DNA from 4 places in the Methylorubrum sp. GM97 genome. Region 3 is predicted to be linked to each of the others. Evidence: riboswitches for the same ligand, from Rfam matches in the RefSeq annotation. Region 3 holds a riboswitch; each other region holds the start of a gene.

What was found. Region 3 has a riboswitch for cobalamin ahead of MSPGM_RS22450 (TonB-dependent receptor). Riboswitches for the same ligand answer to the same signal wherever they lie in the genome.
Region 1: it holds a riboswitch for cobalamin, as region 3 does, so the genes downstream of both, MSPGM_RS05475 (TonB-dependent siderophore receptor) here and MSPGM_RS22450 (TonB-dependent receptor) in region 3, are expected to answer to the same signal.
Region 2: it holds a riboswitch for cobalamin, as region 3 does, so the genes downstream of both, MSPGM_RS07065 (CbtB domain-containing protein) here and MSPGM_RS22450 (TonB-dependent receptor) in region 3, are expected to answer to the same signal.
Region 4: it holds a riboswitch for cobalamin, as region 3 does, so the genes downstream of both, MSPGM_RS08320 (TonB-dependent siderophore receptor) here and MSPGM_RS22450 (TonB-dependent receptor) in region 3, are expected to answer to the same signal.

The regions. Positions count from the first base shown of each region.
Region 1 is NZ_AP025942.1:1,157,542-1,162,719, forward strand. Features, by position in the region: gene MSPGM_RS05475 (TonB-dependent siderophore receptor) at 1-1,711, opposite strand, end outside; cobalamin riboswitch at 1,817-2,026, opposite strand; gene MSPGM_RS05480 (DUF2778 domain-containing protein) at 2,461-3,651, shown strand; gene MSPGM_RS05485 (YybH family protein) at 3,776-4,144, opposite strand; gene MSPGM_RS05490 (OsmC family protein) at 4,177-4,620, opposite strand; gene MSPGM_RS05495 (PAS domain-containing protein) at 4,887-5,178, shown strand, end outside.
Region 2 is NZ_AP025942.1:1,505,672-1,510,849, reverse strand. Features, by position in the region: gene cobO (cob(I)yrinic acid a,c-diamide adenosyltransferase) at 1-363, opposite strand, end outside; gene cobU (bifunctional adenosylcobinamide kinase/adenosylcobinamide-phosphate guanylyltransferase) at 363-893, opposite strand; gene MSPGM_RS07075 (MarR family winged helix-turn-helix transcriptional regulator) at 975-1,466, shown strand; gene MSPGM_RS07070 (DUF1772 domain-containing protein) at 1,453-1,875, shown strand; cobalamin riboswitch at 1,919-2,119, shown strand; gene MSPGM_RS07065 (CbtB domain-containing protein) at 2,160-2,342, shown strand; gene MSPGM_RS07060 (CbtA family protein) at 2,373-3,140, shown strand; gene MSPGM_RS07055 (DUF1636 family protein) at 3,133-3,537, shown strand; gene cobW (cobalamin biosynthesis protein CobW) at 3,541-4,575, shown strand; gene MSPGM_RS07045 (DUF4349 domain-containing protein) at 4,572-5,178, shown strand, end outside.
Region 3 is NZ_AP025942.1:4,815,998-4,821,175, forward strand. Features, by position in the region: gene MSPGM_RS22445 (PepSY domain-containing protein) at 89-1,528, opposite strand; gene MSPGM_RS22450 (TonB-dependent receptor) at 1,532-3,757, opposite strand; cobalamin riboswitch at 3,873-4,068, opposite strand; gene MSPGM_RS22455 (hypothetical protein) at 4,520-4,825, opposite strand; gene MSPGM_RS22460 (methyl-accepting chemotaxis protein) at 4,825-5,178, opposite strand, start outside.
Region 4 is NZ_AP025942.1:1,770,658-1,775,835, reverse strand. Features, by position in the region: partial or broken gene MSPGM_RS08330 (potassium transporter Kup) at 1-330, shown strand, start outside; gene MSPGM_RS08325 (DUF1624 domain-containing protein) at 685-1,839, opposite strand; gene MSPGM_RS08320 (TonB-dependent siderophore receptor) at 1,866-3,992, opposite strand; cobalamin riboswitch at 4,107-4,304, opposite strand; gene MSPGM_RS08315 (hypothetical protein) at 4,400-4,870, opposite strand; gene MSPGM_RS08310 (hypothetical protein) at 5,127-5,178, shown strand, end outside.

The sequences.
Region 1 (5,178 bases), 1.8 Mb from region 3:
CGTTCTCCCGGTCGATGCGGAAGGCGGTGCCGGTCAGCGCCAGCGCGCCGCCATAGAGGTCGAGCTTGGCCCCGACCTCGTAGCCGATGCCGGTTTCCGGCGCGAACGGCCCGGAGGCGGAGGCGGCGGCAGCATCGGGACCGATATTGGGGCGGAAACTCGTGCCGACATTGGCGTAGAGGGAGAGTTCGGGCAGCGGCTGGTAGACGAGGCCGGCGCGGGGCGTCGCGGCAAAGTAGGCCTGATCGACCTGGGACCGCGGGATGCGCTCGCGGAACGACTGTTCGAAGAAGTCGAAGCGCACGCCGAGCAGCGCCTTCCATTCGGGCGTGAGGACGATCTGGTCCTGCGCATAGAGCGCGGTGTTGGTGATCCGCTCGAGGTTGTTGCGGAAGCGGTCGATCGGCGGCAGCGGCTGGCCGTAGCGCGGATCATAGATGTCGATGGCGAAGGTCGAACCCGGTCGGATCGTCGAGCGGTTGTAGACGACTCGGCTGTCGGTGCTCTCGCGCTCGAAGCCGAGCAGCATGGTGTGGCCGATCCCGGCGGTGTCGAAGCGCCCGACCACCTCCGCCTGGCCGATCGCCACGTCCCAGCGGTAGTCGCGGATATTGCGGTCGCGCGAGACGGTGCGGTTGTCGGCGGCGATGGCGCGGATCTCGGCGGATTCACCCTCCAGCGTGCCGGTGTTGAAGTGGGTGGCGAGCCGCATCTGCCAATCGGCGTTGAAGCGGTGATCGACGCGGACCTGCATCGTGTTGTTGGTCTGATAGGTGCTCTGGCCCGGCTCGCCGAGGAAGCGCGAGATCGGCAAGAGCCCGAGCCGCCCGTTGAGGGCGATGACGCCGCGGTCGAAGACGATGCGGTTGCGCAGGAACTCGGTCTCGACGGTGATGCGCGTGTCCGGCGTGATCTGCCAGCTCAGGACGGGCGCCACGAGCAGCCGGTCGCTGTCGACGAAATCGCGAAAGCTGCCCTGGCGGCCGGCGGCGAGATTGAAGCGGTAGGCGAGCGTGCCCTCCTCGTTCAGCGCGCCGCCGGAATCGACCGTGCCGCGGAACTGCCCGAACGAGTCCCACAACCCGCCCATCTCGACGAAGCGCTCGACGGTCGGCTGCTTGGTGATGATGTTGACGAGCCCGCCCGGATCGCTGCGCCCGAACAGCCCGCCGCCGGGACCTTTGAGCACCTCGACGCGCTCGACGTTCTGGGCGTCGGGCGGGGGCGGCGTGCCGCGGTTGAGCGGAAAGCCGTTCTTGTAGATCTCGGACGTGGTCACGCCGCGAATGGCGTAGCTGAACACCGACAGGCCGCCGAAATTGTTCTGCTGCGCCACGCCCGGCGTGTAGTTGAAGACGCGATCGACGCGGGTGGCGGCGAGATCCGTGATGACCTCGCGCGGGGCGACCGTGACGATCTGGGGCACGTCGCGCTGGGGCGTGTCGGTCTTGGTGCTGCTCACCGCGCGGTCGGCACGGTAGCCCGGCGTCGGCCCGATCAGGCCGATCGTGCCGGCGGCGCTGGTCCGGCCGTCCGATGCGCCGTTGCCGACGCCGCGGCCTTCGCCCTCGACCGCCAGTTCCTCCAGGGTGACCGATTCCTGCGCCCGCGCCTCCGGGCCGTGCAGGCCGGCGCAGAGCAGCGCGGCGAGCACCCAAGGCGGGCGCCGGGCCGGGACGTCGATGGCGTTCAGGATCGTCCGAACTGTCACAAGGCGCGCTCTGGCTGTTCGGGTGCGGGCCCGAGCGGGTGCCCCGCCGGGAGCGCAGGGGAACGCTCTCGCCGATCAGGCACGCCGCCGGAGCACCCCGCCCGGGGGACATCGTCGCGCCAAGGCAGGTCTCCTGGCTCACGGGTCAGCGCCTCCGTCTCGGCCTTCCCGGTGCAGGGCACCAGTGACCTTCGACGACGGTGGCTCGCCGCTCACAGTTGCGGGGGCAGCTTCGGCCTCGCCCGGACGGGCTTACCGAATTCCCTCTTAGCCCTCGGACATGCGTCCGGGGGAACCTTGGCCGCAGCAATTTCGCTGCGATGCGGCGCAGGGTCAACAGACCGGCCAATGAAATGTAACAACATCACACAACCTGTGGCCCGTAGAGCACAAGGGCTCGGCGAGAAGCCCCGTGGCGGCTGCGCTTCTCGCGGCGGCCTGAAGGCGGGCACGCGAGACGATGGCGATCATCCGATTGGCCTCGTCATTGAGTGCACACCGCGCCGCAGCGGTGGAGAGAGGCCGCCCCCTCATGGCGCGGCGGAGCCACTGAGAATCCGCATCGAACGTTTTTCGAAGGACGTGACCGAGCTTTAGGCAAGATTAACCAAGATCCCGTTGAATGACGAAGGCTTAAGGTTGATCCTTCCCTAATCGGCGAAGCCATCTCGTTTTGTCATTCTGGCACAGATAGCCGGGGATGACGGCGGGAGGCCGTGTGGGATCCGCGTTGTCGAGTACCGCCCGCAATGGACATCGCCGAGCTCGTCCAGAGTCGCTCCGCCCGGCCCGTCATCCGCCGTCGGCGCCGCCCGCCTGTCGCGGCGCTCGCGCTGACCGCCCTCGGGGGTCTCGCGGTCGCCGGGATCCTGCAACCGCAGGATCGCGCTGCGCCCGCCCCCGTGGAAACCGCGCAGGTCTCGGCCGAGGCCGAAGGGGCGGAGACCGTGCAGGCCGCGCCCGGCGCGCTGGCCTGGATGCTCGACCCCACTCCCGTGCTCGACACCGCGTCCGGCGGCTTCGTCCCGCGGACCGCGCAGGTGTCCGCCTTCCGGGCGCCGCCCGTGGCGGAGCCTTCCAAGTCGCAGCCTGCCCCATCGGAGCCGGTCACGACCCTGGCCGCCCTCCCCGCGGAACAGGCCGCCGACGCCGCGCCCGCCGTCACGCCGCGCCCGGCCGCGCCGACGGCCCGCCTCGCCCTTACGGTGCCGCTGCCAGTGCGGCGGCCCGACGAATTCCGCTACGAGCCGCGCACGCAGACCGCCCGGGCGGCGACGCCTCGGATCGCCACCGCATCCACGGCGCGCGCCTCCACCGAGCCGACCCGCAGCGTGTTCAGCGCCGCGGTGACCGACAACCGCAACTTCCTCGAGAAGATGTTCGATCTGCCGGGTTCGACGCCCACGCCGTCCTCGGACAAGGCGATGGCCTATGCCGGACTCGACAGCGGGGCGGTCGATTCGGCCGCGCGGCGCCGCGTCGTGCCCGGCCCGGTCTCCGAGCCGGGGGTCGCCGTCTACGACATCAGCGCCGCCACCGTGACGCTGCCGAGCGGCGAGGTGCTGGAGGCCCATTCCGGCCTCGGCGTCGCCCAGGACAACCCCGACCACGTCCATATCCGGATGCGCGGCGCCACCCCGCCCGGAGTCTACGACCTGCGGGAGCGCGAGGCGCTGTTCCATGGGGTGCGGGCGATCCGCCTCAATCCGGTCGGCGGCTCGGCCGCCATCCACGGGCGCGACGGCATCCTCGCCCATACCTACATGCTGGGCCCGAGCGGCGCCTCGAACGGCTGCGTCGTGTTCCGGAACTACACCCGCTTCCTCCAGGCCTATCTGAGCGGCGAGGTCCGGCGCCTGGTCGTGGTGCCCGGCACCGCCCCCGGCGTCTTCGCCAGCCGGCGCAACGCCACGCCGCGCCGCTCGGCCTCGGCGGATTAACAGGTTTCCAAAGGAATCATTCCTTTGGCCGGGACATCGGGGCAGCGCCCCGACGTCCCTTCACCAGGGCTCTGCCCTGGACCCGCGAAAGGACTTGTCCTTTCGAAACCCGCTTTGGAGCCCGTCAGGATTTGGCGACGGGCTTGAGCTTGAGCTGGTCGATGGCCCAGCGCCACGTCCCGTCCGATTGCCGGCGGGCCGACTCAACCGAGAGCGCGCCGTTCGGCAGCCGCGCGAAGGTCAGCGCGAGGTCGCCGTTGCGGATCGCCGGCAGGGTCTCGGGTTCGGGGAAGTCCGACTTGCGCGCGAGCAGATCGGTATAGAAGCGGCGGATCTCGTCGTGGCCGGTCGCCACGATATCGCCCGCGGCCACCACCGCCTGCGGCTCGTACAGGGCGACCAGCCCTTCGGCATCGCCGGCATTGGCCCGTTCGTTGAAGAGGCGGGCCAGATCCTCCGGCTCACGTGCCACGTCCCGCTGCGTCTCGCTCATCGCTCGTTCCTCCCTGTCTGTTTCAGGCCTGTCTATTTCAGGCGGTTGCCCTGGCCGTCCCGCACCGCGACCGCTACCGGAACGCCGGCCTTGACGCTCTCGGACACGGTGCAGAACTGCTCGAACTGAGCGAGCACGCGGTCGAGCCGGTCCATCGACTCGGCGGGCGCGCCGAGCGCGATATCGACCTCGATCCCGACGAGGCGCAGGCGGCCTTCCGCGTTGCGGGCCACGCGCCCGATCGCCTCGGCGCTCACGCCCCCACCCTCCTGCCGGTACTTGCCGAGCGCGAAGGCGAGGCTCGCGCACAGACAGTTGCTCACGGCGGCGATCAGCACCTGCTCAGGCGAGGGACCGGTGCCGCCACCGATCGGCTCGGGCTCGTCCGTCAGCAACGGCACGAAGCTCTCGCCGAAATCGATTCGGAAGGCATAGGCCTCGATCTGCCGGATCCGAATGCTGTGCTTGTCCGACATCGTGGCCTCCTCGCCTCCCTATCAACCCACCGCTGCGCGATCTCGTTCGAGCCCCGCACTGTGCCTTGACCTGCCATTCGTATCTGGTATACCAGATGCCAATGACGAGCCACCGGAAAGAGCGATCTCGATCCGGAAGGCCCGAGACCCGGGAAGCCAAGGAGGCAACGCCTGCCATGACCGAACGCGGCATCCTCGACAGACATCGCATCTCTCCGCTCACAGCGCGGCCTCAGGGCTAGCAACCGGCGGAAGGGGGGCAACCGATGGCCCAATCGCAGACCTTCGACACGTCCGGCCTTGTCGCGGCGATCGGTGACGCGGTGGTGATCTCCGACGCGGACGGACGGATCGTCGTCTGGAATCCGGCCGCGGAGCGGATCTTCGGCTTCTCGGAAGCCGAGGCGCTCGGGGAGAGCCTCGACCTCATCACCCCGGAGCGTCACCGCCGACGCCACTGGGACGGCTACGCCAAGACGATGCGTACCGGTGAGACCCGCTACGGCACGTCGCTGCTCAAGGTTCCGGCCCTGCACAAGGATGGCCGGGCCCTGTCGA
Region 2 (5,178 bases), 2.2 Mb from region 3:
CGCCATCAGCGTCTTGGCCGTGTCCCAGGCGTTATGGCAGGCGGCGATGTCGCGGGCCTTGTCCTGCGTCTCCCAGGTGAAGCCCTCGCCGAGTGCCTGCCAGACGATCTGGTCGCCGAAGCTTTTGAGCGCACGGGCCTCGCCCGTGTCCCAGGCGCCCTTGATGAACTGCACCACGCCGACCCGGTGACCCCGCCCGAGCATGCGCAGCACGAGGCCGAGGGCGGCCGTGGTCTTGCCCTTGCCGGGGCCGGTATGGACGATGAGCAGGCCCTTCTCGATCTTCTTCGAGGCGACCTCGGCGTCCTGCACCGCCTTGCGCTTGGCCATCTTTTCGCGGTGGCGCGTGTCGTCTTCGGTCATCAGGGATTCTCGCGTGAGGGTTTGACCGTCAGCGGCAGCCCGGCGACGGTGAGCACGACCCGGTCGGCCTCGCGCGCCAGCCGCTGGTGCAGCCGCCCGGCCGCATCGCGGAAGCGGCGGGCGAGGGCGTTGTCCGGCACGATGCCGAGGCCGACTTCGTTGGCGACGAGCACCAGCGGACCCGGCGCCGCGGCGCAGGCCCGTGCCAGGGCCTCGGTCGCCGCATCGAGATCGGCCTCGGCCAGCAGCAGGTTGGTGAGCCAGAGCGTGAGGCAATCGATCAGCACCGGCCCGGTCGCAGCGGCCACCGCCTCCGGCAGCGCCATCGGCACGTCGAGGGTGTGCCAGGAGTCGGAGCGCCGCGCCCGGTGCTCGTCGATGCGGACCCGCATCTCCTCGTCCCAGGCTTGCGCCGTGGCGATGTAGAGCCAGGGGGCGGGACAGGCCTCGATCAGCCGCTCGGCATAGGCGCTCTTGCCCGAGCGCGCACCGCCGAGCACCAGGGTCATCCGAGGGGAGGCCTGAAGCATCCGCACCCTTTGCCTCACGCACCGCCAGCGCGTCAAAGCCAGTCTGTTGACAATCTGTTGTCAAATGGGCAGCATATTGTCATGAAACGGTCGGATCATGAGGCCGCGGACGCCGCGACGGCTCTGGTGCTGGAGATCTTCCGGTCCAGCGGCGCGCTGCTGGCCGCCGGCGACCGGCTGGTGGGGGATCTCGGCCTCACCAGCGCCCGCTGGCAGGTTCTGGGCGCCGTCGCGCTCGCCGCGCAGCCGCTGCCGGTCGCCCGCATCGCCCGCGACATGGGCATGACGCGCCAGGGCGTGCAGCGGACGGTCAATGAGCTGGCGAAAGCGGGCCTCGTGACCTTCGCGGACAATCCCCACCACCTGCGCGCCCGCCTCGTTCTCCTCACGCCCGCGGGCCGGGATGCCTACGCGGCGGCGGCGGTGCGGCAGGCGCCCTGGGCGGCCGCACTCGCCCGCGATCTCGACCCGGCGGCGCTCGAGGCGGCCCGCACCCTCGTGCGGACCATCGGCGAGCGGGCCGGCGAACGCCGGAGCGGCGAACAACCGGGAGACCACGATGCTGATCGGTGAACTCGCCCTCGTCGCGGCAGCGGCCTTTGCCGGCGCTGCGCTCTATGTCGGCTTCGTGGAGCATCCGGCCCGGCTGGTCCTCGACCCGGCTTCCCAATTGCAGCAATGGCGCCCGAGCTATCGCCGCGCGACCCGGATGCAGGGCGGATTGGCGCTGGCCGCCACCGCCCTCGGTCTGCTCGCCTGGGCGCGTACCGGCGATCCGCGATGGGGGCTCGGGGCGGCGCTCGCGCTCGCCAACTGGCCCTACACGCTGTTGGCGATCATGCCGACCAACCGTGCCCTGCTCGCTGCATCGAGTACCGATCCGGTCGTGGCGCCGCTGATGCAACGCTGGATCCGCCTGCACGCAGTCCGCAGCGGGCTCGGTCTGGCGGCGGTGGCGGCCTTCCTCTGGGCGCTGCGGTGATTGCGGCCGGTGCGGGACACGTTGTGCGTCCGTCCGCATCAGGCTATGACCGCTCCGTGACGGTGCCCCGGCAACGGGGTGAAAAGGGAATGCGGTGAGAGGTTTTCCAGAAGCCTCAATTCCGCGGCTGCCCCCGCAACTGTAAGCGGCGAGTTCCTGCCACGAGCCACCGGGTGATCCGGGAAGGCGGCAGGCACGATACCAGCCGCGAGCCAGGAGACCTGCCGTCCAGCGAAGTTTTGTTCTCGAACGCCGCCGGTGGGGCGGCCGGAGCTCGTGACCCGATGACGACTGCGACCCTTCAGACCCAGGCCGCCACCACCCGTTCGGCCGAGGGCGCCCGCGCGCTCCTCGTCGCCGCCTTCCTCGGCCTTGGTCTCGTCTTCGTGGCGGGCTTTGCTCCGGCGAGCGTCCTGCACAACGCGGCGCACGATTTCCGCCACGCGCAGAACTTCCCCTGCCACTGATCCGCGCATCCAGCGGCTTCAAGCAGTCCCATGATCATCCGGTTGCTGTCGGCGGCGCTCGTCGCCGGCTTCCTCGCGTCCGTCGTCGCGACGGGCCTGCAGCTCGCGCTGACCTCTCCGCTGATCCTCCAGGCGGAGACCTATGAAGGCGAGGGCGCGCATGCCGCCCTCGCGCCCTCGCGCGATGAGACCTCTTTCGCCGCCCTGATCGTCCCGGCCCACGCGCATGCGCATGGCGAGGGCGGACACGACCACGGCAAGGCCGACGCGTGGCAGCCTGCACCGGGCCTTCAGCGGATGGCCTTCACCGGTCTCGCCACGCTGGTCGGCGGCGTCGGCTACGCGCTGCTGCTCGCGGCGGTGATGCTGGCACTTCGCCGTGAGCCGACCCCGCAGGGCGGACTCGTCGTTGGTATCGCCGGCTTCCTCGCGGTGGTCCTCGCCCCCGCCATCGGCCTGCCGCCGGAGCTGCCGGGCATGGGTGCAGCGCCGCTTGTGCTGCGCCAGTCGTGGTGGCTGATGACGGTGGTGGCGACCGGGCTCGGCCTCTACCTGATCGCCGTGCGGCGGGTGCCGCTGACGATCCTCGGTGGCCTCGTCCTCATCGTCGCGCCGCATCTCGCGGGCGCGCCGCAATCGATCGACACCGTCTCCTCGCAGGTGCCGCCGGCCACGGCCGCGCAGTTCGCCGCGCGCGCGCTCGCCATCGGCTTCGTGTTCTGGGCGGTGATCGGGCTCGCCTATGGCTGGGCCTGGGGCCTGTTCGGCCGCGAGGCGGGTGCCCGTGCGAATGCCTGATCCCGATACCGCCATCCTGTCGGTCTGCACCACCTGCCGCGCGGCAGGCGATGCCTCCGAGCCGCGCGCCGGGGCCAAGCTGCTGGCCGCGCTGTTGGCGGAGGCCGCTCGCGAGCCCGTGCCGGGCCTGACGATCGAGGGCGCCGAGTGCCTCTCGGTCTGCAAGCGGCCCTGCACCGTCGCGGTCGTCTCGCCCGACCGCTGGACCTACGTCTACGGCGACTTCGACGCGCTCGAAGACCCCGACACCTCCGCCCGCACCCTCCTGGCGGGCCTGCGCCGCTACCTCGAGACCCCCGACGGCGTCGTGCCCTGGCGCGAGCGCCCGGAGGCGTTTCGCAAGGGCGTCGTCGCCCGCATCCCGCCGCTCAAGGCGGCCCCGAACCGGACGCCCTGACCCATGAGCCTCGTGGAAAAGATCCCCTGCACCATCGTCACCGGCTTCCTCGGGGCCGGCAAGACGACGCTCGTGCGCCACACCGTCGAGAACGCCCGCGGGCGCCGGCTCGCCATCATCGTCAACGAGTTCGGCGATCTCGGCTTCGACGGCTCGTTCCTCGCCGCCTGCGGCATCGAGGGCTGCAACGAGGATTCGGTGGTGGAGCTGCCCAACGGCTGCATCTGCTGCACCGTGGCCGACGACTTCGTCCCGGCGCTGACCAAGCTTCTCGACCGGCCCGAGCCGCCGGAGCACATCCTGATCGAGACCTCCGGCCTCGCCCTGCCCAAGCCCCTGGTCCAGGCCTTCCAGTGGCCGGCGATCCGCTCGCGGGTCACCGTGGACGGTGTCGTCGCCGTGGTGGACGGCCCGGCGGTCGCCGCGGGGATGTTCGCCGAGGACCCCGACGCCCTCGCCAACCAGCGCGCGGCGGACCAATCGGTCGATCACGACAACCCGCTGGAGGAAGTGTTCGAGGACCAGATCCTCTGCGCCGACCTCGTGGTGCTCAACAAGGCCGACCTGCTGGACGCGGCGGGCCGCGACAAGGTCCGCGCCGACATCCAGGCGCACCTGCCCCGCGCGGTCGAGATCGTCGAGACCGAGCACGGCCGGCTCGACCCGCGTGTGCTGCTCGGCATCGCGGCGGCGGCCGAGGACGACCTCGACGCGCGCCCCTCGCATCACGGCGAGGGCGAGGATCACGACCACGACGATTTCGAATCGGTCGCGATCCCCGTCGGCATCGCCGGCAGCCCGGAAGATCTGTCCGCCCGCGTCGAGAAGGCGGCCGAGACCGAGGGCGTGCTGCGGATCAAGGGCTTTGCCGAGGTGAAGGGCAAGCCGATGCGCCTCGTGGTGCAGGGTGTCGGCCGGCGCGTCGCCTCCCATTACGACCGCCCGTGGAAGGGTTCGGAGCCCCGCGACGGACGCCTCGTCGTCATCGGCCTCAAAGGCTTCGATCAGGACGCGGTCGCCGCCGCCCTGCGCGGATGAACCGGGGCGAGGCCGCAGGCCGGCGGCCGCGCGGGCTCTGGCTCGCGGTCCCCGTCCTCGCCCTGCTCGCCGGCTGTTCCGACAGCGGGCGCGAGGCGGACGGGGCGATGCGGATGGCCCAGGCCCCTGCACCCGCGCCCTTCGTATCCGCCGCGCGTGAGGGGAGCACGGCCAAGCTCGCCTATCGCCACGACCTCACCGTCGGCCTCGGGCCGGACCGGGTGGCGCCGCACTTCGCCGCCGCCCGTGACCGCTGCCTCAACGAGGCTGCGACCTGCACGCTGCTGAATTCCTCGATCCGGGACGGCAACGGCGCGAGCCCGCCGCAGGCGCAGATCGAGGTGCGGCTGCCGCACGCCGCGGTCGCTCCTTACGTCGCCTTCGTCACTGCGCCCTTACCGGGCGAGGCGGCGGGCGACGTCGTGCTGATCGAGCAGGCGACCCGCGCCGAGGATCTGACCGCCTCGATTACCGATACCGGCCGGCGCCTCGCTCAGCTCAACGATTACCGCACCCGCCTGACCGCGCTCGCCGAGAAGCCGGACAACCGGGCCGAGGATCTGATCAAGATCGCGGGCGAGCTGGCGCAGGTTCAGAGCCAGA
Region 3 (5,178 bases):
TGTACCTTGCTGCAGCAAGGGTCGGCTTTGCCGTCGATAGCAGACAGTCGATGACCAGCGATCACGGCTGCCAGAGGTGCTCGCACCTTCAGCGCAAGCGACGCCATCCGAGCACAAAGCCTGACAGCGAGATGATCAGGCCAGCTGTTGAGAGAAGCCATACCACGACATCCCAAACAGGCCGCCGCGCGAGCAACACGACGAAGTCCAGCGTGTGAAGGCCGTTGAAAAGCCAGCGGCGGATGCGGCCTGAGTGGTCAAGCCCACCAAGAACTTCGCCGGTCGCCGGATCGATGTGAAACCATGTGCTCTCGGGATCCGCGAACTCCACGCGCAGCACCGGAAGTTGCCGCGTCTGGTGGTGCGAGTACCAGTAGGCGTCCTCAGCCTCCAAGAGCGTTGTGCGCGCAATCGGAGCGTCCTGCAGGAGTTGCCGGGCCGCCGTGAGCAACCGCTCGCGCGGCACCGGTGCATCTCTGCAGCAGGAGTTCTGATCGCTGTCACGACAGAGCGGTATCACCTGGGGCCGTCCACCGACGTGGTACAGGCGAAGCTCGACCGCTGAGGTGCAGGTAGCCGCTTTCAGGTCTTGAACAGCAAGGGCAAATTTCGGCTCGGTCGTGCCCGCGTAACGTTCCAGCTTGGCTTGTGAGGCGGCCCTCGAACTGAACCAACGGTTGGGGTTCATGGATAGCCAGCCGCTCACGACGAAGGTGATCAGTGTCACTCCACCGATCACGCCCGCGAGGTGATGCCAGGCGGGCCAGCCCCGGTAGGGCGTGACCCGGCCCGAGCTATAGCGGTCCCTCAGCCGCAACCGCAGAACGCCGATCCAGAAACCAGTCATTGCCGTGACGATGCTGATGCCGGACACCCAGAGCACGACCTCGCGCCACAACTCGGCCTGCGCTCTCAGTGGCGTCAGGTAGATCCAGTGCGGAATGGCTCCGAGCCAGTTCCACACGCGCTCGGTGCGGCTGGTGTCGAGGGCGACCTCACCTGTACGAGCCGAGACGTAGAGACGTGTCCCAGCCGGATCTCCCAAAGCGATCAGGTGGAACGGTCTCAGGGGATCATAGCGCGCGGTGACCGACCACTGATCGCGCGTGACCTCGCCGACGATGGACGGCCGCACGGCACGCGGATCCTTGGCAGCAACTGCGAGTGCCTGTTCCCCGCCGACGTTGTCGATGAGGCGCCCGTTCTGTGCGGATACGATGGTTCGCGCCCCGTTCCAGGCTGTGACTCGGTAGACGGGCTCCGTGCCGAGCATCTGGAGGCGAAGATCTTGGGGAAACCGAGACTGACTTGCCGCGGTCAGAGCATCGGATGGACTGATTTGAACCCCATCCCAGCGCAGAGGCTGGAGCCCGGCACGACGCTCCGCATCGCTCAGCGCAGGGAAGCCGACATACATCATTACGACGCCGGACACGAACCAGATCGCGAAGAGTAGGCAGGTCACGATTCCAAGCCAGCGGTGGCCGAGATACAGCCACCGCTTCAGGATCTTCAGGGGCCTGGCCACGGCTCAAAACGCGATGTTGTAGGCCACCTCGACCGAGCGCGGCCGCCCCAGCAGCCACGTGTTGGCGCTGCCGGTCACGGGGTAGATCTCATCAAGCAGGTTGTAGACTCGCACGCTGAAGCGGGAGTTGTCGGTCACGCGATAATCGACGCTACCGTTTACCACCTCATAGGAGGGTCGACGCACCGTGTTGGCAAAGTCGCTGAAGGTCTCCCCCACGAACTGCACACCCACCCGGGCCTCCCAATGCGGCGCAAAGGCCCAGGACAGCCACAGGTTGGCCACCCGCTCAGGCACCGAGATTGGCTGGTTGCCGGCGTAGTTGACGGCCACGCCACCTGCGGATTGCTGGAAGTTGTCGTACTGGGCGTGCAGCAGCGCTAAGTTCCCCTCGATGCGCCAGTTCTCCCAGAGACCGAGCGAGGCGAACGCCTCGACGCCGTGCGAGGATTGGCTGCCGACCTGGATCGATACGGTCGGCCGCAGCGGGTCGACCGTCAGCAGGTTGTCCTTCGTGATCCGGTAGCCGGCGAGTGTGAACTCTCCGCGCCCGCCCCAGAACATCTGCTTGTATCCGACCTCGATCTGTTCACCGGTCGAGAGTTCGAAATCCTTCTGCGCGAGCGAGAGGGTAATCAGCGAGTTCACCGGGTCGACGGCCGTGGCGTAGCTTACATACAGCGAGCTATCTGGGGTCGGATTGTAAACCGCCCCGAAGCGGTAGCTGACGGCACTGAAGTCCTTCGTGAACCCGGAGAAGGGCGCTCGCAAGGTCTGCTGTCGGACCGTCGGTGCATCGTAACGCACGCCAGCGATCAGAGAGAGCTCATCGGTGAGGACGAGGCGGTTCTCAGCGAAGAACGAGTACTGGTCGGACGATGTCGCATAGCCTGGCGTCGTGGCGTCGAAGCTGGAGAAGAGGCCGGGGCTGAAGATAAACGGATTGACGCTGCTCTCGCCGCGATAAGGCGAGTTGTTGGTGTGTCGGAACGTGATGTGGTTGACGTCGAAGCCCGCCACGAACTCGTTGCGGAAGCCGAAGAACGAGCCGCGGAAGGCGGCGTCGAATCGGTTCCCAATCTGCTCCTGGTCGTGAAAAATTTCGATTGGCGAGGTGCGGCGAATGAGGCCCGTCGCCGGCACGAAGGCGTAGCTCTCGACGTTGCGCCAATGCCGGTCTGAGACCAGCCGGTAAGCGGTGTTGCGGATGGTGATGTCCGCGGTTGGGGTCCATTCCGTCCTGAACTGTGTCCAGTTGTCCTGGAACACGATCCTGCTGTCGTCGACGTTGTAGTTCTGGAACCGCAGGCGCGGATCGAGCCGACCACCAGTCAGCGGCGTCCCGAAGTAGCGCAGCGGCGCTTGATAGCCGTAATCGTGTGAGAGGCTGAAGGCGAGATCCGGGGTGGCCTGGTAGAGGATCGAGCCAGACACCGCGAGGTTGGCAAAATCCCCGTTCTGCCTAAGCCACCCGTTGGCCTGGTTGCCGCTGACGTTGAGGCGGTAGAAGACGTTCTCGCCGATCGGACCACCGCTATCGAAGGCCAGACGTTTCACACCGTCCGAGCCCAACGCGGCGCGCGCGGCATTGATCGGCACAGCGACGGGCTTTTTGGGAACCACGTTGATCACGCCACCGATCGCTCCATCCCCGTACAGGACGGAAGCAGGCCCGCGCAGCACCTCGATGCGATCAACGTTCCAGGTGTCGAACGGGTAGGTGATCGTGCCGGCGCCGACATACAGCCTAGTCCCGTCGTAGAGCTGCATCACCGAGTTTACGCCCGAGAAGCCGCGGGAGGTGTACGACTGGAAGCCGTTGCCCGGCGCGCCGATCGTCGTGATGCCGGCCGCGTTCTGGGTGACCGCCTCTTGGACGGTCTCCTGCCCCCGTTCGCGGATCTTCTGACCTGGGATGACCTCGATGCTGGCTGGCGTTTGCAGCGGCGACAGGTCGAGACGGCTGCCGCTCCGGTTTGGCGTTGCGAGGTTCAGTCCTGTGGCCGCCGCAGTGTAGGGGGTCGACGCAAGGAGGCGCGTGCCCGACCCTGCACCGGTGACAGTTAGCTCTTCCAGCGTGACTGCATGTCCGTTGTCCGCAGCCTCCCCACGCTCCTGAGCGGCAAGAGGATACGAGGCCAGAACAAGGGTGCTCGTGGACACTAGCAGAGCAGTGGCCGAACGTGAGCGCTCGATTGACGAGCGCGTGCGTCGGAAAGCAATGAACATGGAGCCTCGGGCAACGGCAGTGGCACGTCACCGCGAACGAGGCCTCAGCTCACCGCCTCCTCGCAGGAAGGCAGCGCTTCGACACCCGCCAGGACACCCCGCCCGACGCGTTTCGCGTGTGACCACGACTGACGGCAGGTCTCCTGGCTCGCGGGTCGCTGCCCTCTCACCGTCTTCCCGGGCGAGGCTGCCCAGTGACATGGTGGCGGAAGGCTCGCCGCTTACAGTTGCGGGGGCAGCCGCGGCATCGGGTTACCCCTCACCGCGTTCCCTTTTGATCCCCGAGGGGAACCGTCACGCGCATGGTAACGCCATCGTCAGCGCAATCCGTCGCTTTGGAGCAACACCAAACACTAAACCCTTTTTTGTGCCCAACCATAGGGAACGGTTCGACCGGGTCCCCTGCGGAGATCCTCGAACGTCTACTTTTACCTTGATAGCGGCCTTGCTCTCAGACGGCTTCGTAGGGCTGCTTGGGGTCGAGAGCGGCCATACCGGCCTAACGAGTTGAATGTCGGCTGCTGGCGCACAGCAGCGGTCAAGCCTCCGCCTGCTCAACTGCCGTTTCTCATCCCGAGCCGCCCTCTCGTTGCGCGATCAGACATGCGAGAAAAATGACCGTTTTTTAGCCGCTTAGATGTGTGCAGAAACCGACTAAGAGAAATCAGATTCCAAGGAGCGGGACCGTTAGGTGGTTATAAGGGATCTGCTGCGCGCCGGTCAGAGCTCGGGAGCGTCGTCTGCTGACCACGAGTCTTGGCCCTAGTGCGGGTAGCGGCGGGCCAGATCGGCGAGCTGCCGAACCTCTTCCAGCAACTGCTGCAGCACCGCCCCAACGTGTCGGCCCCGCCCACCGAGTTGCTCCAATGCCGACGGTAGGCCAGCAATCTCGCGCTCCAGGTTGTCGTGCAGGGTCAGGAGCGCGTCGCTGTTGGCTTGGATGTGCGGGACCCGTGAGCCGAGATCCACCCCTGCCGCATGCGCCTCGGTCAGCTCGGTGACGATGCGGCTGACCTGCGGTGTCGCGAGACGCATGGTCGGCAGGACGTGGATCTCGGCGTCGCTCATCAGGCGGCCCGCACCGTGTTGAGGAAGCGCGCGACCTCTGCACCGAGATGCTCGGACTGGCGCGAAAGCTCGGAGGCCGCTGACAGCACCTGGCTGGCGGCGGCCCCTGTCTCCTCGGAGGCCTGTGCAACGCCTGCGATGTTGCTCGTCACCTCGCCCGTGCCGGTGGCGGCCTGCGAGACATTGCGCACGATCTCATGTGTGGCCGCACCCTGCTCCTCGACAGCGGCGGCGATCGTCGCCGTTACCGCGTTGATCTCGCGGATCCGGCTCGTGATCGTCCCGATCGCCGTCACAGCCTGACCCGTCGCACCCTGGATCTGCGCGATCTGCCCCGAGATCTCGTCGGTGGC
Region 4 (5,178 bases), 2.4 Mb from region 3:
CACGTGGTCACGGAAGACCTGCCGCGGGTGTCCCATGCGGACCGCGTGACCGTCCGTCAGCTCTCCGACGCCTTCTCGTGCGTGACGGTGCGCTTCGGTTTCACCGAGCTGCCCGACCTTCCGCGGGCGTTGGCAACCGCAGGTCTGGATAAGGGCGACCTGTCCTACTTCCTGACGCGGCGGGTGCTGGTAGCCTCTCCCGAGACCGGCATGCCCGTGTGGCAGGATCGGCTTTACATCTCCATGGCTCGCGCGGCCACGGACGCGTCCCGCTACTTCCGCATCCCGGCGGACAGAGCCGTCGAGATCGGCGCCCGGATCGATATCTGATCCCGGGGAGTCCGGGCGTGGTCGAGGACGCTTCCGGTTCCCTGTGAGCGGAGGCGTGCTCGCGACGCGTCAGATCAGGCTATTTCCTTCGCCCTACGCATCTCACGGCTATCCTGGATGACCGGGAGACTTCGGCTCGTAGCCCGTTCGCGCAGACGCACCGCGGTGCTTCTGCAGTCGGCAGGGCCACCTATGTCTGCTTTAGCATAACACGCCACCGAAAGCGGCCAGACTGCTCTCCACCCACGCCGGTCGCAGATGATTGTTTGGCAGGCGGCCAGAAAGCAGACCTTCCGAGTATCGGCAAAGGCTCGACAGCAGCCCCAGCACGGTCAAGCTGACTGGATCAGGGGCCTACAGGTACCTGAGCCAGGCGATGTCGCGTCTCGACGCCTTGAAGCGTGAGAACCAGGCCGTAGGCAGGTAGAGGGGCACGATCAGCCCGATGTACCAAACGAGAACCCACCCGTAATCGCCTACGCCGAACACGGTGCCCTGGGTCGCGCCCCAGGTTGCGAACGCGCCATGGTACAGCAGCCTCAGAACCGTGAGGTGGAGCAGGTAAAAGAACATCGGCGCGCCGCCGAACACCGCCAGCGCCGCGACGAGCGGGCGCTCGCCGATCCGCTCCAACGCCACGAGCAGCAGCGCCCCGGTCCCGAGCGTCAGCAGCAGGAACAGGAGCGAGGGCGGGTATTTCGTCAGCGCGAGGAAGCTCATTGCGGTCCGCAGGGCGCTGTCGTCCACGACGAACCAGGGCTTGTCGCCGTAGCCGTTGGCTAGGCGAAGTAGCACGAAGGCGGCCAGCATCGCGCAGCCGATAGCCGCGAAGCGGCGCTCCCGCGTGCGCGTGGCGAGGCCGGGCAGGAACCACGGGCCGATGGCGTAGCCGAGCACGATGACGCCGATCCACGGCAATACCGGATAGGTTGTCTTGGCGACCAGCCCGAGGGGAAGCGCGATGACGTCGCGCTGGTGCAGCATGGCCCAGACTGGAAACAGCGGCTGGTCGGGCCGGAGCTGGATTGGGTCGAGGAAGTTGTGACCGCACACGATCAGCAGCCCGACCCCTAGGAGAACCGAGCGTGGCAGGCCGACCAGTGCCGCCAAGACGATCATGCACACGCCGATGCACCAGATCACCTGGAGCCAGAGCGTCGGACTGGCCACGCCCCAGTACAGTTCGGAGAGGTAGAACACCTCGAAGGCCATCAGCACGAGGCCGCGCTTCACCAGGTAGGCCCGCGTCTCCGCCAGCGTGTGCCGGGTGGCGAACAGGTACGCGGCCACGCCCGTCAGCACGACGAAGATCGGCGCGCATAGGCTGACCGCGAGGCGGGCCAGAAACAAGGCCGGCAGGGCGGTCCTCGCGTCGACCGGATCGGCGACCGGCACGTGCAGGAACCAGGTCTCGCGCAGGTGGTCGAGGAGCATCAGCACCATCACCAGCCCACGCAGAGCGTCGATTGAGGCGATGCGTCCGGTCGCGGCCGATGCCTCCGTTGACACCCCAAGCGTTCCCGGGTGCACGCCCATCAGAAGCGCGCCGTCATGCTGACGGTGACCCGACGCGGCTCGCCGACACCGACCCAGAAGCTGTTGTAGGAGCGCTCATAGTAGGTCTCGTCGAAAATGTTGTCGACGTTGATCCCGAAGCGTAGGTTCTCGTAGCGGTAGTAGGCCAGCGCGTCCGTCAGGACGTAGCCCGGAAGGCGGAACCGCTCGTTGCCGCTGTCGCCGAGGCGCGAGCCGACGGCCCGAAGCCCGCCGCCGAACCCGAAGCCCTTCCAGTCGCCCGCCTGAACCTCGTAGACGCCGAGCAGGCTGCCCGAATGGCGTGGGATGTTTAGGAGCGGCGAGCCGACCCGCAGGACCTCGTCGCGCGTGACCTGGGCATCGATGAAGGCGTAGCCGCCTATGACGCGGAACTCCGGCGTCACCTGACCAACGACGCTCAGGTCGAATCCCTGGCTGCGCACAGCGCCGGCGGCGATCTGGAAAAAGAAGTCCGCTGGGTCGGTGGTCAGCACGTTCTGCTTCTCGATGTGGAAGGCGGCCGCCGTGACGCTCAAGCCGTCGAACAGGTCTAGCTTGGTCCCGACCTCGTAGGCGAAGCCCGTCTCCGGGGCGAAGGGGCGCGTCGCGCTGTCGAAGCCGGTGTTCGGCCGGAACGAGGCGGCGACGTTTCCGTAAAGCGAGAGGAAGGAGAGCGGCTGGTAGACGAGCCCGGCGCGGGGCGAGAAGCCGGTGCGGTCCTGTTCGGTGCGCTCGTTCGCGACCTTGTCCCGGAAGGTCTGGTTGTAGAAGTCTGTTCGGTTGCCGATCAGCAGCTTCCACTCGGGGCTCAGCGCGATCTGGTCCTGCAGGTAGACTGCCGTGTTGCCGACGTTCTCGCTGGCGCTGTAGCGGCGCGTGAAGGGCGGCTTGGGCTGGCCGTAGACCGGGTTGAACAGGTCGAGCGCGAACGAGTCCAGGCGCGGAGTCGAGCGCTGCAGGTTCTCGGTGCTGTTGTAGCGCTCGTGCTCCAGGCCTAGCAGCAGGGTGTGGGCGAACGGGCCGGTGTCGAAGCGCCCGACAAGCTCGGCCTGTCCGATGGCCACGCCCCATGTGAAGTCGTGGCGGCGGAACTCGCGGAGCAGGGTCCGCCCATCGTCTAGCAGGCCGGTGGCGCCCGTCTGCAGGCCGGTCAGGCTGCCGGTGTTGAAGTGGCCGGCGACCCGAAGCTGCCAATCGGTGCTGAAGGCGTGCTCCAGGCGCACCTGCACGATCCCGCTCTCCGACACGGAGTTGTCGCCCGGCTCGCCGAAGAAGCGGGAGCGCGGGACCAGGCCGAGACGGTTGTTCACCGCGACCGTCCCGCGGTCGAAGGTCTGGCGGTTACGCAGGTACTGCGTCTCGACGGTGAGCTTGGTGTCGGGGCTGATCTGCCAGCTCACGACGGGGGCCGCGAGGACGCGGTCGCCGTCGACGAAATCGCGAAAACTGTCCTGGCGGGCAAGCGCGCCGTTGAAGCGGTAGAGGACCGTGCCGTCCTCGCTCAGCGCGCCACCGGCATCGACCGTGGTGCGCGCCGTGCCGAAGCTGCCGAACAGGGTGCCCATCTCGACGAAGGGCAACGCGACGGGCTGCTTGGTGAGGATGTTGACGGTGCCGCCCGGGTCGCTGCGGCCGTAGAGGGCACCTGCCGGGCCTTTCAGCACCTCGATGGACTGGACGTTCTGCGTGTCGGGCGCGCCGTTGTAGCCGCGGGCGATGTTGAACCCGTTCTGGAAGATGTCCTGTGTGGCGAAGCCACGCACGGAAAAGAGCGCGAGGTTCTGGGCGCCGAAGTCGTTCTGCTTGCCGACCGCGGGCACGTAGTCGAGGGCGCGCTCCACGCGGGTGGCGGCGGTGTCGCGCAGAACCTCTCGGGGCACGACGTCGACCTGCTGCGGCACGTCGCGCCGCGGCGTCACTGTCTTGGTGCCGCTGTAGAGCTCCTCCACCCGATAGGTCGGCGTAGCGGTGAAGGTGCCCTCGACGGAGATCGGGTCGAGCACCACGGAAGTGTCGGACGATTCCCTACGCGTGCCCTGGCCCCAGGCCGGGTCGCCGCTGGCAATGGCAAGCGCGACGGTGGTGGCGGATAGGCAGAGCCGGAGCGGCGATTTCGGGCTGAGCACAGGAGGCTGACCTCGAGCGACGGCAGTGGCACGTCACCGCGAACGAGGTCTAGGCGATCCCCCGCGGGGGTGACGCTTCGACACCCGCCGAGGCACCCCGCCCAGCGTGTTTCGCGTGTGACCACGGCTGACGGCAGGTCTCCTGGCTCGCGGGTCACCGCCCTCTCACCGTCTTCCCGGGCGAGGCTGCCCAGTGACGTGGTGGTGGAGAGCTCACCGCTTACAGTTGCGGGGGCAGCCGCGGCATCGGAGCGAACCCCTCACCGCGTTCCCTTTTGATCCCCGAAGGGAACCGTCGCGGCTTGGCTATTCGGCTTGGCCACAGGTTGTCAATTCACCGGGCCACCCTTCCCAGAGCGAACTCGCCGCCTCCGGCCCATGCCTGTGATCCGCTCGAATATGGGCGGCTACTCGACCTTCAGCCGCTTGGCCGCCGCCGGACACAGCAACTTGAACTGCTCCACCAAGGGCGGCATGCCCGAGGCGCATGATGTGTCGGCATCGGGTCCAAGCGGAAAGCGGGCCTTGCCGCCCTGGCGGTCGCCGTAGCGATAGCTCACCGTCCCGGACCGGCAGTTCGCCTCGGCTGTCATCGTGGCCCGGCCTTCGCTGCGCAGGTACTTCGCGACACACTGGGCCGTCGTGAGCTTGCCGCCGTACTGCTTGGTTTCGCCACCTGGGTCGCGCTCGCAGTATTCCTGAAGGTCGGCCTTCGTGACGATGCCCTGAGCGGTGGCCCGAGCCGTGTCGATGCCGTCGCGCTCGACCACCGTGCCGTTCCACCCCTTGCAGGACGCAAGCGGGAAGTCCCCGGCCGCCCAGGCATGGCCGGAGCCGAGCGCCACGGCGGCAAGCGCGGCAAGATCGATCCAACGCATGTCGCACCCCGTGTTCCGGCGCCGCACGCCGTAGGGCCGATACGGCGCCTGCGCCGAGGAACGTTTGCAAGGCTCGCGACGCCTTATCCACGGCAATCCACAGCCACGACGGCGAGCCGCTCGTGCGGCGGCGCCTCAAGCGGGAACCGCAGACGTGCGGAACGCCCGGGAGTGCGGTTCGCGGCTCATGGCGGTTGGAGGAGGGGCAAACTTAACGGGCGAGGTCCAGGTTCGGCCGAATTCTCGGGAGGTCGGCATGGAATGGGAGCGGCGGGTCGAGCGGATGGGCGCACGCTTACGGAAGAAGA